Regions from separate parts of the Paenibacillus vulneris genome, predicted to be linked through region 1. Evidence: riboswitches for the same ligand, from Rfam matches in the RefSeq annotation. Region 1 holds a riboswitch; the other holds the start of a gene.

Region 1 (8,430 bases):
CGGCAAGCCGGACCGCAAGGAATACCGCAAATACAAGATTCGCACGGTGCAAGGGCCGGACGACTACGAAACGATGCGTGAGGTTATTCGCCGGAGATACGAACGGGTACTTAAAGAAAACCTGCCAATGCCGGATCTTATCGTCGTGGACGGCGGCAAAGGGCAGATTTCGGCGGCCGTCGATGTGCTTGAAAATGAGCTGGGGCTATATATCCCGGTCTGCGGCCTTGTTAAGGACGCCAAGCATAAAACGGCGGAGCTGATGACGGGAGACCCGCCCGAGGTCGTTCCGCTTCCCAGGGACAGCCAGGAATTTTACTTGCTCCAGCGGATTCAAGATGAGGTCCACCGTTTCGCGATCACCTTCCATCGGGAGACGCGCGCGAAGTCGATGGTCGTATCGACTCTGGATTCCATTCCAGGCATCGGGGAGAAGCGGCGCAAGGCGCTCTTGAAGCACTTCGGCTCTCTTAAAAAAATAAAAGAAGCCGGCATTGAGGATTTCCGGCCTCTTGGAATCGGGGAAAAGCTGGCTTCGCAAATTTTGCGGTCGCTGAACGGCGAAACGGAAGAGCCGCTTCAAGAAGATGAGAGCGGTGAAGAAAATCAGCAGGAAGCCAACGCCATCGAATAGGTTGGCGGAAGCTTCCTGCTTTTTGACATTATAACCGGGAGGAATCTAATGACTCGTACGGAGGGTCGGAGGGTTCCTCTTTGCTTTGGCATGGAGCCAAGCGACGGCCAGGCCCACCAGCCCGGGGAAGAGGATATAGAAGATGCCGGTGATGAGAAACGGCGTGCCCTTCAAGTCCAATAGCGACAAGCCCATCAGGATGCTGTCCATCGTTGCGTGAGCGAAGAGTACGGTCATCAAGCTGTATTTCAAAAAGGCATAGCCAAAAATGATTCCGATGATCGTTACCTCAATAAAACGCGTATAGACCGGGTAGATAGGGTACTGCGTATGACTGAGCGCCCAAATCATGCTCGGCAGCAGCACTGCAAGGAACCGGTTGCGAACGAGCTTCATGAAGAAGGCGATGCCGAACAGCCGGTAGATGGCTTCCTCGGATATCGCCGCTGCCCATGCCATTAGAGGAAAAGCCGCGGGCCATGACATGTTCAGGACGGAATCGGCAGGGTCGTTCACGGACCAGACATCAAAGTATTCGCCCGCTATGAAAAATAACGTTTGCTGCACGGCCAGGATGAAAATGCAGAGCAAATACCCCCGAATCATTGAGCTGCGGATATGCCCCCCAAAGGATTCGTCCCTCCAAACAGGCCAGGTAATCCAGCCCTGCCTCTGCCATAGCTGACGTCCCGCCTGAAACGAAAAATAGACGCTGACAGCCATGATAACAGTAACAATATTAATAAACCAAAGGTTAAACATAGCGCCCCAATCGGAAGGCCCATTGGAATGCATGGTCCGGAATGCCGGAAGCATGTTGAAATTGTTGAAAATATAAATCGCAACAAAAATGAAGGTTAAAAAGATCCCGCGCCGAAAGGTCCATTCTTTACGGTATCGAATCATAAGGAATACAGCCGCAGCCGCCATGATGAGAGAAGCTCCGAGACTAATCCGGGTCATCAAGGAAGCATTGTCATTCTGCTGTTCCTTCCACTCGGCAAAGGACGCAGGTATGGAAAACGCCGTATGGAAGGCCGTGACCTTTCCGCCGTCTACCGACAAGCTTAACCTAAGCTTGGCTTCTCCTATTTGTTTGTCTTTACTCTCAAATAGGTAAGGCATACCGCGACCGTTCGTTACAGGCGGTTCCGGCTCGGTTACCGGATGGATTCTCGTGAAATCGGATAGCGTGTAGCCCTGGTCCTTCAACGCTTGCTCCGCTATCGCCAATGAGTCTCCCAATGAGGCAACAGTCTGCTTTTTGCTCGAGGGAGCGTAGTACGCGTTCCAGCCCATTATATTTAAGTTGGTAAAGTTAACCTCTACGTAATAGGTAGCAAGGTTCGAATTGTCGTTAATTTCCACCTCAAAATAATCGATAGGATAGGCGGCAAAGCGCTTGACATATTCATCGAGCAGCTCCGCTTTTTGCAGATAGCCGCTTCGATCGGAATGAGACTGAAACAAGGTGCCGGTACGATAATCGGCCGAGAGCCCGAAGCGCTCCTGAACGAACCGGACGGCCGCCTCTGCTGCCTGCTGCTTCGTAACCGTTGGGAGGGAGGCCTCCTGTACTTGCTCAACCGATTCATCCTGGAGCCAGGAAGAGATGGCGGCGATCGATACATACAAAATAATTCCAAAAAGTGCCAAAATGAGAAGAGGGAAGTCGGTTTGACGTTTTACCATGCCATGTCTCCTTACTTAGAATTAGAAGCTTACATTATGCTTATAAAATGGTGAGGATATGTCATTGTATTCATTAAACTTAGCACACATGCCCGGCCAAAATCCAATGAAATTCAGAGCAAGAAGGGGAAAATCGTTGAAAAGCGAAGCGCCGGCTCTATCAGCTTCATCCTAAGTATTCTAATAATCCGAATATTACCCGTTTTCGAGTAAAAGCGACTTTGTGATTACAAGCAAAGCACATTATAATTCATATCAATTGAATAAAAAGCCGAATTTCTTTTTGAAAACGGGGGAACCATGAGTAATAAGGGGTGAATTCGATTCCATTTCGCGAGATGGAATTGATAGGGTACCTGTGCGTCCGAATCCGTCAGCTAACCTCGTAGGCTTTGTTGCAGGAACCTGTATAGGCATTGGGTTTCCAGTGTCTTTTTTATTGCCTGAAAACCGAAATTGAGGTGAACGATGAAGCCCGTAACCAAAAAAATTCAACTCACACCGCCGCAAATATTAGTTATCGGCTTTGCATTGATTATTCTTGCCGGAGCCATGCTCCTGTCCCTCCCGGTCGCCTCGGCTACAGGCAAGCCCTTGCGCTTTCTGGATGCGTTGTTTACCGCGACATCGGCCACCTGTGTGACAGGGCTCGTCGTTGTGGATACGGGAACGTTTTTTTCGAAATTCGGGCAAATTGTCATCATCTTGCTGATCCAGGTCGGCGGTCTGGGCTTTATGACGATGGCGACCCTGTTTGCTTTTGCGCTAAAAAAGCGAATTTCCTTGAAAGAACGGTTAATCCTGCAGGAAGCGATGAATCAGGGAAGCATGGAAGGGATCGTCAGGTTGATCCGCCGGGTCATTCGATACTCACTCACAATTGAACTCGCTGCGGCAGTGATTTTCTCGATTCGATGGTCGTTGGAGCTGGGCCCGGCCAAAGGGATTTATTTTGGCTTCTGGCATGCGATCTCCTTCTTCAACAATGCCGGCTTTGACCTGTTCGGATCGGTCTATGGTCCGTTCACGAGTCTTACCTCATATGTCAATGACCCCGTCGTCAATATCGTTTCAATGGGGCTTATCATTCTGGGAGGTCTTGGGTTTGTAGTCATGTCGGACGTGATGGACTACAGGAACCACCGGCGGCTGTCGCTGCATTCCAAGGTGGTCTTGAGCGCGACAGGCTTGCTTATCCTTATTGGTGCACTCGTCATCTTTATATTTGAATTTACGAATGCCAAAACCTTAGGCTCACTGACGTGGGGAGGCAAGATCTGGGCAGCCTTCTTCCAATCGGTAACTCCGCGCACGGCGGGAGCCAATACGGTAGATTTGGGAAGCCTGCGCCAGGCGACGCAGTTTTTCATGATCATCCTGATGTTTATAGGCGCTTCTCCTGGCTCCACCGGGGGCGGGATCAAGACGACCACCTTCACGACGCTGATTGGCGCGATGATAGCTATGGTCCGGGGGAAGGAAGACATTGTCCTGTTTCATTACCGTTTGGGTAAGGACCGTATTTTGAAAGCTATTACGCTTACGATGATCGCCTTGTTTATGGTCATCTTCGTTGCGATGATTTTGTCCACGACGGAAAACCATCCATTCCTGATGATTTTGTTCGAGGTGACCTCCGCCTTCGGCACGGTTGGCTTGACGATGGGAATGACGACGGATTTGACCGATGTCGGCAAAATATTGATTTGCCTGATGATGTTTGCAGGCCGTCTCGGTCCTTTGACGCTGGCATATGCGCTTGGGCCAAAAACCGAAAAAGAATTATACAGATACCCGGAAGGGAAAATAACCATCGGATAGGGGAAAAGTTAAGACAATGAAACGTAGTCAGTATGCAGTGATTGGGCTGGGGAGATTCGGATCGAGTTTGGCCAGGGAGCTGGTGGATCTCGGATACGAGGTTTTGGGCATCGATAAGGATGAGGAAGCCGTAGAGGAGATGAGCGATGTCTTGACGCATGTCGTCGTCGCGGATTCTACAGATGAAGATGTGTTGAAGTCGCTAGGCATGCGTAATTTTGATTGTGCGGTCGTCTCCATCGGGGATGATATTCAGGCAAGCATTTTGACAGCGATCCTGCTCAAGGACCTTGGTGTCAAGATGGTGGTCACGAAGGCGCTCTCCGAGCTTCACGGGAAGGTGCTGAACAAGATCGGCGTTGACCGGGTGATCTTCCCGGAGCGGGATATGGGGATTCGCGTAGCGCATCAGCTGGTTTCACCGAACCTGCTCGATTATATCGAGCTGTCCAAAGATTATACCATCGCAGAGCTGTCGGTACCTAAGCGCTTATCCGGCCGGACGCTCAAGGAGCTGGACCCTCGGGCCAAATACGGGTGCAGTGTCGTCGCTATCAATAAGAAGCACGGCGTCATTATTGCTCCGACCGCTGTAGATACGCTGGATGAACAGGACATTATGGTCATCATAGGAACGAACGAGCAGATTGATTTGTTCGAGAGCGAAGTAATCCGTTAGCAAATAATCAGCCGTCACAAGAAATAGAGACGCTGCACATCTGGGACAATGGAGTGACAAAAGAGCATGGCCAACGACGTTTCGGAAATAGTCCATCATATCTTGCTATTATTGGTGCTCATTCTTGGTCTGGGGATGGTTTTCGGACGCTTGGCCGGCAAATTGAAGCTGCCTGATGTCGCTTTATTCCTGATCGCGGGCATGATTGTAGGGCAGGGACTGCACTGGGTCTCAGAGACCAGCAGCTCACTGACCAATCAATTCATCTTGACTATCGGCTCCGTGCTCATTTTGTTCGATGGAGGGCGCAACATCCGGCTGTCCGGCCTGAAGAAGGTATGGCTGTCCGTCGCGCTATTGAGCGTGCCGGGCGTGTTGATAACCTGCGGAGTCGTTGCTATGGCGGCACATTGGCTGCTGGGCATTCCGCTTCTGTATGCCGTATTGCTCGGAGCCATCATTTCGTCCACGGACCCGGCTACGCTTATCCCTGTGTTCAAGCAGGTGACGATCCGTACGAAGGTCCGTGAGACCGTCGAGAGTGAATCGGCCTTCAACGATGCGACAGGCTCCATTCTCACCTTCACGGTGCTGGCTGTCGTTACTGGAAGCCATTCATTCTCTATTGCCGCGAGCATTAAGGAATTTGTGTTGACGGCTGCAGGCGGTATCCTGGTCGGGGGTGTCATTGGCATGGCGTTAGCCTTCGTGACGGCTCATTTGAAGCTGGGCTGGTTCCGTGATTATGCGACTATCGCTCTGGTTGTAACCGCTATAGGCTCCTACTGGATCGGGGATACGCTTCATGTCAGCGGATTTATGGCGACCTTTACGGCAGGACTTGTATGGGGGAATACGGACGTATTCAAGCTCGACATGAACGACAAGCTTCATGAAATGGGGCATTTTAGCGATAATATGACGGTCATTATGCGGATGCTGATCTTTATGCTGCTCGGCAGCCAGGTCAATTTCCAGGTGATCTGGGCCCACTTGTGGCCAAGCCTGGGCGTCATTGCCGTATTCATGCTGATTGCCAGACCCCTTGCGGTGCTGATTTGTACGCTGCCTGACCGGAGGGCTCAATGGAGCTGGAACGAAATCGTCTTTATGTTCTGGGTCCGCGAAACGGGCGTCATACCGGCGGCGTTGTCAGGCATGGTTGCAGGGCTTGGGGTGCAGCATGCCGACGTCATTGCTTCCGTGACCTTTCTTGCGGTTCTTCTGACTATATTGCTGCAGGCAGGGACGACCGCCTATGTCGCCAAAAGGCTCGGTATCGAGGAGAAAAAGGAGACGGCCGGGGACCGGCTGCAATCCAATCCTAAACCGGCTGTTTGAAAAACTCCTTGGCCTTCTCAATAAAGCGCTGCGCCGAAGGATGATGGACGACCTCTTCTGTAAACAACAGGGAGGTCGTTCTTGTCATTTGCTCCAAAGCGGGGATGAAACGCACGACCAGCTCATTATCCTTGACCAGATTGCTTCGCAGATACGATTCCGGCAGCAGCGTCGCTGTTTTGCAGGTGGAGACCAGGCGGATGATGGCCTCGAAGGAGTCGATCTCCATTTTGACGTCCGGCTGAATCGCGTAGCGATGGAACATTTCATCCATTAGGATGCGGTACCAGGTGCCCCGGGAGAATAAGATCATAGGCAGCTCATGCAGGTCGCCTATTTCAATAGAAGCTTTATCTACGAACGGATGCCCGAGCGGCAGGACCAGGCATAAATGATCGTCGAACAGCGGCACGCATTTGAGGCCCGGATGCTCGATTTTGGAAGCGACGAGACCGATGTCGACCTTCCTCTCCTTGACCATGGGAACGATCTCATGCGTTTTGCCGGTAACGGCTTTAATGTCGGTATTCGGGTAGTTCTTCGTATAGATAGTGATAAGGTCAGGCAAGGTAGACTGCAGTGTCGTCAGGCTTGCCCCTATAATGATGCTCGCGGGCTTGACGGTCGTCTTGAATTCCTCGATCGAGCGCATCAGCTTCCTTTCCAGATGACGCTGCTCAATGGCGTGCTCATAGACAATTTGGCCTGCACGGGTAATCTCAAGCCGCTTTCCTTTGCGGATAAAGAGGTCCACGCCCAGCTCCTCCTCAAGCCTCATGATTTTACGGGAAAGGGCGGGCTGAGAAATGTTGAGCACCTGAGATGCTTTATTCAAGCTTTCCAGCTCCACGACCTTAGCAAAAATATCGATATTTTCCAGCAAAATAGTCCCTTCTTTCAAATAAAATGTCCCTTTTGTGATTAAGCTCATTGTATATGTCAAAACTGAATAAGAGTTTATAAAAAATCGGCACTTCCATTATAAGCGATAATGGAGTACTATGGTGTGTGTCACGTATTGTTCACATTTTTTCGGCTGGACTGCATAAAAATTTGTCGATACATGGAAAATAGGCGTAGCGATTCATGTTGACGCTTGTTTCCTGCGGGAGTACAATGAAAAATGGTTTGTCAAGATGTGAACAACTACATACTTTTGAGGGGGGAATGGATTTCAATGTTTCGTAATTCGTATTTTTCACGCAAGCTGCATTCCTTGCTAGGTGTTATCCCGGTCGGCTTCTTCCTGATCGAGCACCTGCTGACGAACTACTCCGCGACCCATGGTCCGGCGAAGTTCATGGAACATGTGAATTGGCTGCATGAATTACCTTTAGTACTGCTTTTGGAAATTGTAGGGATATGGCTTCCGCTGTTGTACCATGCGGTGTACGGCTTGTACGTCGCTTACACGGCGAAAAACAACGTATCCAACTACGGTTACTTCCGTAACCAAATGTTTTTCTTGCAAAGGGTAACCGGTGTTATTACCTTCTTGTTCGTAGCGTTCCACTTTTTCCAAACACGCTTTCAAATCACATTAGGCTTGCCGCAAGAAGAAATCGGAATTCAAATGCATAATATCGCATCGAACTCCGTGTTTTTCGTGCTGTACTGTATCGGGATTGTGTCCGCGGTATTCCACTTCAGCAACGGAATGTGGTCTTTCCTCGTTAGCTGGGGTATTACAATCGGCCCGCGTGCACAACGGGTATCCTCCGTTATCTGGATGGTAGTATTCGTAATTATGTCGATCTTGTTTATCATGTCTCTGAGCGCGTTTGTTAATCCGGAATTCCAAAGCGTGCCGCAGATGACTAAAGGTTAAGGAGGAGTGAACAACAATGGCTAATCAAAAAGTTATCGTAGTCGGTGGAGGTTTGGCCGGGTTAATGGCTACCATTAAAGCCGCAGAAGCCGGGGTTCACGTAAGCCTGTTCTCTTTGGTTCCTGTGAAACGTTCCCACTCGGTATGTGCGCAAGGCGGTATTAACGGAGCGGTGAATACAAAAGGTGAAGGCGACTCCACTTGGGAGCACTTTGACGATACCGTGTACGGCGGCGACTTCCTCGCGAACCAACCGCCTGTAAAAGCGATGTGTGACGCTGCGCCGGGCATCATTCACTTGATGGACCGTATGGGCGTTATGTTTAACCGTACGCCGGAGGGCTTGCTTGACTTCCGCCGTTTCGGGGGAACCCAGTATCACCGTACAGCGTTTGCCGGAGCAACCACTGGCCAGCAGCTGCTGTATGCATTGGA
Region 2 (8,430 bases), on a different contig from region 1:
ACCCGCTAAACCCGTTTGAACGAGTTTCTGGGGCTGAGTTTGGGAAGCCTGTAACGATTGGCAATAATGTTTGGATAGGTGGAAGAGCCGTTATTAATCCCGGCGTTACTATCGGTGATAATGTGGTAATAGCTTCCGGGGCAATTGTAACCAAAGATGTTCCTAGCAATGTTGTCGTAGGAGGAAATCCTGCGAAGGTTATTAAGACCATCGATGTTTAATAGCCATTTTTTAACAAACGAATACCGATAAAGAAAAAAATAAGCCATCAGAGAGATGGCTTCAGGCTGTAGAAAAAACTAGTTTTGCGAGAACTATGCTATATATGGAGGTGGGGTATGCCTCGGAGGAGTTTACGTCCGCCTTTGAAACCCGTGAAAATACCGCTAAATCTAATCTAATTCATGGGTTTCAACAGCGGCTGGAGGGGTATACCCCACTGGAATATATTGAAAATGGTTCAAGCTTCATAGGTTTTTCAACAGAATAAAGCCACCGGAGAGGTGGCTTGAGTTAAGTCGAATGAGTGCAGTCATCGTGAACAATAAATAGGGAGGGGCCGCTGCATAGGCTTAATCTTATCTATCATCATGTCTTTTTTAGCCGCTAATCTCGTCAGACATCGTAAGAATCACGGGACAGTGATCGCTGCCGAAGATTTCCGTATCTATTTGCGCATCCAGCAAGAAGGGAGCAAGTCGGGAGGAAGCCAGAAAATAATCAATGCGCCATCCGATATTCCGCTCCCTTACCTTGGGCATGAAGGACCACCAGCTGTAGACATCTGTCCGGTCAGGGTAGAAATGCCGGAACGTATCGAGAAATCCCGCCTCCAGAAGCTGCGTCATTTTCTCCCGTTCCTCCGGAGTGAAGCCGGAATTGTTTTGATTGGACTTCGGATTTTTTAGGTCTATTTCCTGATGCGCCACATTCAGGTCCCCGCAAACGATAACAGGCTTCTGTTCGTCCAGCTGTTGAAGGTAGGCGCGGAACCTTTCCTCCCACTCCAGTCTGTACGCCAACCGGGACAGGTCGCGACGGGCATTGGGAGTATACACATTGACTAGATAAAATGATTCGAATTCCAGCGTGAGAATCCTGCCCTCTTCTTCTTGGTCCTCTTCGATGCCGTATCGCACGGAAAGCGGCTCTATCTTGGTAAAGACGGCGGTGCCGGAGTACCCCTTCTTAACGGCGTAATTCCAATATTGATAGTAGGAATCTCCTAGCTCCAGGCTAATTTGTCCTTCCTGCAGCTTCGTCTCCTGAACACAGAATATATCGGCTCCGCATTCCTTGAAATAATCGTAAAAACCTTTGTTAACACAAGCACGTAAACCATTGACGTTCCAGGATACCAGTTTCATTGCTTTATCTCCTTACCGCTTACTTGTCATCTATTTATTCAGTGTATCATAGATTGATAGTTCAAGTAGAGGTGAATGGTTCGTACCTGGATGCGTGGAGGGAGAGGACGCAAAAAAAACCGCCCGCGGGTTACCGGCGGACGGGTTGTTCCTTCTGCTGCTGATTTTTCATGTACTTATCCATTGATAAGCTTGCGTTTACAGCGGCGGGGCGGACTTGAAGCCTTCGGTCGATGCTTTGCGTCCCCAAGGCGTACCGAGGAAAGGCAGCGCCCAGCGGTCTAACCCGTACCAGCCTGCATTTTTCCATGCCAGCACCAGCCATGTGGCCAAAATAAATAAAATCGGGTTCGTGCTCAAGGTTCCGGCGAATAAGAAGCTGGCGTTCATAACGCCGCCGAAGAAGGCTGCGATGCCGGTTAACAGACCCAGGATCAATCCGAGTCCTACGAGCAGCTCGCCGAAGGCGACAACGAATCCGAACACCTTGGCATTCGGCAGTACGAAGTGCTCCAGAAAGCCCGCATACCAGCCGGTAACATCCTTGCCGGCCTCGGCTTTGGCCAATGCCCCCTTGATAAATCCTGTTAGAGCGGTTCCCGCTTTATCGCCGGTCCATGCAGGGTTCGTTATTTTTCCCCACCCGGATGTAACCCAAGTGTAGCCGACATAGAGGCGAATGATTAACCAAATCACACCTGCCCGGGTGCTGCTGAATAAAAAATGGGAAACGGGATTCTCGGGTATTACGATTTCGTGCTTGCTCATGGAATAACCTCCTCAATGTAAAACCGTTCGCTGTGGGATATATTGGATGGCTTTATTGTAGCTGGAGCTCGAATAATTATATGTGATATTTATCACAAGATGCCTGAGAATGTATTATTTCCATCATCATGGCTGTAGCATCCAAGAAGTTCCAGGGCTTATAAGGCTTTCCTTACTCCGGTAGGTTATAATCGTATCATGACGAAAAGGAGGAGGAGCAGAATGAGAATCGTAACGATTTCCGGCAGCTTGCGCAAGGAATCCTCTAATACAAGGCTGCTGCAGGCCGCAGAGGCTTTGGTGCCGGAGGGGATGGAGCTGGTTAGCTTTGAGGGGATAGGGGATCTCCCGCATTTTAATCCCGACTTGGATGGAGATGCTCCACCGGCTTCGGTAGCTGTATGGCGAAAGACGCTGCAAGCGGCAGATGGAGTGATGATCTGTACGCCGGAATATGCGAATGGAGTGCCCGGCGTTCTGAAGAACGCGTTGGATTGGCTGGTCTCGTCGGGAGAGCTGATGAATAAACCGACGGCCGCCATAAGCGCTTCCCCGCTAGCGACAGGAGGGAAGGTGGCTCATGCTTCCCTGATGCTGACTTTAGGCATGCTAACCGCTCACCTGTTCGAAGGAGGACAGCTGTCGATTCCACTCGTATCCAAAAAGATCAACGATCGGGGCGAATGGACGGATGCGGAAGCGGCTGAGGAGATAAGGCGATTGCTTGTAAGGATGTCGGATGCGGTACTGAAGCGGGGAAGCGAGTGAAGGATTCCTTTCGAGACGTGAGTCTCTAGGTTTACTCACCTGGTCGAAATTGGAAGGGCGAGAAAACGGGTTCAAGTGGAACTTTTTCGGGTAACCAATCGTATAGAAGAAAGAGAGCCCTGCAGGCTTGTCCGGACGCTGGAGACGTAACGGAGGCAAACGCTGAGGGCTTCAAAAAATAGTTGCGCGATGCTTCTATTTGCTGTCGGTCATCACAGCTTGGTACTGCTCTTCCGACAGGATGCGTTTCGCTGTGACAAAACGCTTGGCGTAGTAGGAATCGCTAAGCTTGGTCACGGTAACGCCTTTGTTTGTGGCGGAATGGTAGAACTTTCCGTCACCAACATAAATACCGACATGTGAGATTCCTTTGCCATCCGTGTTATAGAACACAAGATCGCCTGGGCGTAGCTCATCTTGGGACACCGTTGTACCGATCGCTGCTTGTCCTTTAGACGTATGAGGCAAATCGATATCGAATTTTGCGAAGACGAAGGAAGTGTAGCCGGAGCAATCAAAGCCTTTTGCTGTGGTGCCCGCCCATTTATAAGGCGCTCCCAGCTCTTCGTTCACGGCTTGACTTAGCGGCGTTTCCGCAAAAGCGCTTCCTACTTGAATGCTGCAAAACAGTGCCACAGAAACGGCAAAACCAAAAAACTTTTTCAAAGGAAATTTTCCCCTTCCGATGCCTACGAGGTTAGCTTAAGGGTTCGGTTGAAGGCTCCCTATGATCACTCTGTTGCGAGATCAATTCACCCGGGTATTTGGATCCCCCGTTTTCCGCTGTGGAAATTCGGCAATATGTACGTTATTTTTGTTACGACTACAACAATTCGATCAAATATGCAGTTTTCCTCCCGCTGTCATAAAAAGTTCACAATTATAAAGGTTTTTTTGCTATATTTCTCGAAATTTCTAAAAAAGCAGTAGATGAAAAGGTTTACAATGAAAAATCATTGGGAGGAAACGGGGCGTTTCCATCCATATTTCGACAAAATGCTGAGTCGTTTGACATGGGCGTCGTCCAAATCGTGGAACATTACTGTCTGTAGTGAGGTTGCCCGATTTAACGGGCTATTGACTTTATGGATAAAATCTGTTATCTCACATCGGGTGGCATGAATTGGGATGTAACCCTGAACCCTGTAACACGAAAAAACCGTCGCAGCTTCCAAGGGGAAGCGGACGGTTTTTTTGATGTTTTTTAAAATTTAGCGGGTCCGTTTGTTTCTCTCTGCCGGTCAGGACATCGGGGGAAGCTATTCGCTTTTGGCGGACCAAAGCGCGTATTGAGCCGTGATCTCCCACATTTTGCAGAACATATGGATGAAGCGGTAGGCTTGAAAGCCGAGAAGAGCAAGGAATCCGGCCCATATCATGGTGGATGTCACGACGGCGGCGGTAATAAGAAGGCCGATCAGTGCGACCGTGACAGCGATCAACAGGGCAGGAAGAACGTTGCGCAGCAGGAGGGATACGGAGAATAAGGATGACTTTCCGCATACTTTCCCGAATTGCAGATACATAAACAGCGTCTGCAGAATAAACATGTAGGCCAGATAGGCGCCGAGCCAAGGCAGCAATTCCTGCGCAGCCGCATACAGTGTTGCTTGCTTGCTGTACAGCTGGGCTGCTTTGGGGATCAGCCAGTACAGCGGGCCGAGCTGCAGCGCCATTTGGGCCAGATAGTAGCCGAAGAACGGTAAGGTCAGCTCACGTATCCCTTGGACGAACCGGTAACCGGCGTTTAATTCGGTATGCTTAAGTGAGTAGTATACACCGGCGTTCAGCACCGGGGTGAGCAGCATGCGGGCCAGCAGCAGCCCGAGCCCCCACAGAAGGTAAGGCTGCACGAGGTCGGTCTTCGTCAATTGGAACTGGCCTTCGATCCAGAAGAGCTGTACCGCTTCACGGGCCTGCTCTTTGCCGGGATAGCGGCGGAGCAAGGGGAAGACGATGGAGTGGATCCATTCGAAGAGCCCGAGCCCCCACAGCAGATTATAAATAAATAGAGTGCATACGGTAAAAGGCTGGTTCCAGGTTAAGCCCAATCCTTTTTTTATTAAATTCAACATAAGCGCTTGCTCACCTCACCATGCGACCCAGCCGAACAAGGTCTCGATTAATTTGACCACACCGACATTCCAGCGAATGGATAGCTTGCTGTCCACATTAGTTTTCATAAAGCTGTTGATTCGCTTGTTTTCCAGCACGATAGAGTAATGCGGGTCGATAGAAGCGTAATCCAAAGGCGCCGTGTGATTCAGCTTGAACTGGACGTCGGCGTCGATCCCGTCCCAGGTTTTATCAATTTGCGAGCCATCGGCAAAATGGAAGCGGATGGGAATCGTAGAATAGGTTCCCCCGAACCTTTGAATACGGACCGTATTCTCATATAAGGGCTGTCCTTCCTGGACAACCTGCTTGCTGTGAATGCCGGTCACGGCGTAGTCTACCATAAGGCCGTTATAGACATATTGATCGAAGAAGGCTGCCCAGCTCGTCTTGGTCACGTCCTCCAGTACCTTCTGGAAATCGGAGGTCGTCGGATGCTTGAACTTCCAGCGCTGGAAATAGGTCTTCATCACACGGTCCATCGTATCCCGGCCGATTTGCTGCTCGAGCGACTTTAATACCAGCTTGGCCCGGATGTAGACGTTCTCGGCATATTGATTGTGGCCCCGGTACGCCCAGGAATCCAGCTTGAGCGCTGCCGGAGAAGTCATATAGCTGGACTCCACGAGCAGATTCGGCTTAACGCCGTACTCCAGCTCCATCAGCTTATCCTCGGCATAGGAGGTAAAGCCCTCATCCAGCCAAGCTTCCTCGAACTCGTTGTTCGCGACCATGCCATACCAGAATTGATGTCCAATTTCATGTACGATTACCCGCTCAAGCTCCAGGTCCGGCTGTTCGCTGGCTGCTCCCCAACCGGTGACGAGTGTCGGGTATTCCATGCCACCTGCTCCATTGCCGTTCTCGGGCGGTACAACGATCGAGAGCGTGGAGTACGGGTAGCTGCCATACCATTGGGAGAACCGTGCCAATGCTTTTTTGGCGGCGGTCATGTAACGGTTTTTCAGCTGCTCGTGCTTGGGATCGAGATACAGCTTGATGCGGACGCCCGGAATTTGCTGGGTGGCGTAGGGCTCTTCATAATAAATGAAATGAGGGGAGGCGGCCCAGGCAAAATCATGCACGTCATCGGAATAGAACGAATAGGTTTTCGTCTTCCCGTCGTCCGCAGGCGGCTTCGTCGGAAAACCGGTGGCTGCAACTGTGTAGCTGGACGGCACTTTGATGCGTACGTCAAAAATGCCGAAATCCGCATAAAACTCCGAATTGCCGTGATATTGGTGCAAATTCCAGCCCTCGGCCGTGCGTCCTCTGGTACCTGCCGGCTCATAGACGGCTACCTTCGGGAACCACTGCCCAGCCATGATGAAATCGTCGGCGTACCCCATCCTGGCGAACACAGAAGGGAACTGAACGGAAAAGTTGGTTTTCAGCGTGATTCGCTCTCCGGGGTTCACCGCCTTGGGCAGGGTGATTTTCATCAAGGTCTGGTCATCCTTGTTACCGTCGTCGGGCTGAACATACTCCATTTTGGAGACGAGCTCCTCGCCCTCTAACGTTTTGATACTGCTGATGTCCATATTCCCTGTATTGTTTTCTGTGCTTTTATCTTCCCTCAGCTTGCCGCCGGACTCTTTCATGAAGGTCGTTTTTTTGGATTTGAACGCATTCGGGTACATGTGGAAGTAAAGCTCTTGTACCGGCTGGCTTCCGGGATTTTTCCAGGTCAGCGTCTGAGTGCCGGCAATCTGCTTTTTCGCCGCATCCAGCTCGACGTTCATATGATACTCGACGATGCGGGAGCTGAGCGGCTGCGGGGCAGGCTTCTCGATAGGCTTGGCCGGCAAGCTGGGAGGCGCCGGCGTTGCTGGCTCGTTCATACGTGCTGCCACGGGCTTGGCCAGAGGCTGGAGCTGAAGACCCAGCGAGGAGCCGTCCGCTTGAGACAGATCGAATTGATACGGTTGAAAGTCGGGCTCTCCCTTCAATGATGAGGAGGTCATGGCGACGGGATTCGGTGCGAGCGAGCCTAATAGTTCCGCACCCTCGCGCAGGTCGGATAGAGAGAATGGAGCTTGCTGCGGAAGGCTAGCGCCCGGCAGGGCTTGGCTTGCAAAGGTTGCTCCGCTGGCAAGGACTACGAGAAGACACCATTGCGCGAGTCGGTTGCCGATAACATTTTTCATCTATTTTTCACCCCGTTGACAAGCATCTACAGCATGTATATGTTTGTGGGACGAGGATTATTTCTGCTCGGTACAAAAGAAATTTTTCAGGCTGCTTACCCTGTCCGCTGAGGGCTGTATCAATAATTTTTCGTTTTTAGTGGAAATAGGGGGGGCATTTTAGCTAAAATAGAAGGAACGGGCAAGACGATAACATTAAAGACGGATGGTGCCATTAATGGATATAAATAAGGATCAAGCGGCGGATAAGCCGAAAAAATTGAACTCCCTCAACATTGTCAGCGGCAAGGTGGAGCATCGCGGCTTTGGCGCAGGATCTATCGACCTGAGCCAGCTGTCCAGCGTCATTATCGATGGGGACGAAGCGTATCTCGATATGGGAGCTCTGCATGCGAAGAGCAAAGTGGAGAAGGGCATCAAATTCTCGACAAACAAGGAGGACGTCCCGAACGGGCGCACCTGCTGGATCGTTTGGGTAGCGGCAGACCGCAGGGAATCCGGCTCTTATTATGCGGGTGTGACGTCCTGCGAAATGTCGGTCGATCCGGAGGCAAGACGCGGGTGGAAGATCCTGGCTGACCATGTAAACCGGATGGATTATGCGCTAAAACGCCGGATCATGCTGGAAAATTTGCCGGCCCGGGAGAAGGCGGCCTTGCGAAAATTGCTTATGGAGTACAACCCGGAGATGTGGGAAAACTCAGATGAGGCGCTGAAGGAAGCGCTGGCATAAAATTATGTACATTATGTGACTTCCATTGTATAAGTCCTCGCGAACGATGTATACTATTGCTCAGTATATGCAACATATACTAGGACAGCAAAAAGGCAGACCTCGGTCTGCCTTTTTGTGTTGGACAAAAATAGAATTATTCCTTCAAGCCGCGGTAACGCCCTGTTCGAAGCTCGCGGCTGTACGGTTCGAGCAGCGGAATATCGGCCTGCTCCGCCAGACGGACGGCCAGCTCGATATCATAAGGAACCCGGACAAGCTGGATGGAGAAGGCGGAAGGAACGGAGCTGTCGAGCTGCCCTTCCAATATGGCATAGGAGGCCTGCGGGATGTCGAGAGGGTTGCCTACGCTGCCTGCATTAAACAGCGTTCTTCCGCGCAGATTTTGGGAGTAGGCGTTGTGAATGTCTCCGTAGCCGACGACATCGGGCAGCTCGCTGCCATCCGTTCCTCCTGTCTGGTCGGTATTATGAAACATGGTGAGCCGGCTTTCCATTGAATCCCACGGCTGAATGCGCGTATACACACTGAC

Evidence for each region. A riboswitch is a leader RNA that binds a small molecule or an ion and turns the genes downstream of it on or off. The one in region 1 is predicted to bind cyclic di-AMP.
Region 2: it holds a riboswitch for cyclic di-AMP, as region 1 does, so the genes downstream of both, ABEA66_RS04335 (C40 family peptidase) here and ABEA66_RS19630 (TrkH family potassium uptake protein) in region 1, are expected to answer to the same signal.

The regions. Positions count from the first base shown of each region.
Region 1 is NZ_BAABJG010000021.1:285,312-293,741, reverse strand. Features, by position in the region: gene uvrC (excinuclease ABC subunit UvrC) at 1-634, shown strand, start outside; gene ABEA66_RS19635 (CPBP family intramembrane glutamic endopeptidase) at 680-2,326, opposite strand; cyclic di-AMP (ydaO/yuaA leader) riboswitch at 2,586-2,733, shown strand; gene ABEA66_RS19630 (TrkH family potassium uptake protein) at 2,795-4,147, shown strand; gene ABEA66_RS19625 (potassium channel family protein) at 4,164-4,826, shown strand; gene ABEA66_RS19620 (cation:proton antiporter) at 4,893-6,167, shown strand; gene ABEA66_RS19615 (LysR family transcriptional regulator) at 6,151-7,047, opposite strand; gene ABEA66_RS19610 (succinate dehydrogenase cytochrome b558 subunit) at 7,345-7,995, shown strand; gene sdhA (succinate dehydrogenase flavoprotein subunit) at 8,012-8,430, shown strand, end outside.
Region 2 is NZ_BAABJG010000004.1:27,992-36,421, reverse strand. Features, by position in the region: gene ABEA66_RS04355 (sugar O-acetyltransferase) at 1-221, shown strand, start outside; gene ABEA66_RS04350 (exodeoxyribonuclease III) at 600-1,367, opposite strand; gene ABEA66_RS04345 (DoxX family membrane protein) at 1,566-2,135, opposite strand; gene ABEA66_RS04340 (NADPH-dependent FMN reductase) at 2,358-2,903, shown strand; gene ABEA66_RS04335 (C40 family peptidase) at 3,099-3,569, opposite strand; cyclic di-AMP (ydaO/yuaA leader) riboswitch at 3,575-3,712, opposite strand; gene ABEA66_RS04330 (hypothetical protein) at 4,163-4,978, opposite strand; gene ABEA66_RS04325 (M1 family metallopeptidase) at 4,994-7,165, opposite strand; gene ABEA66_RS04320 (YwhD family protein) at 7,383-7,898, shown strand; gene ABEA66_RS04315 (metallophosphoesterase family protein) at 8,035-8,430, opposite strand, start outside.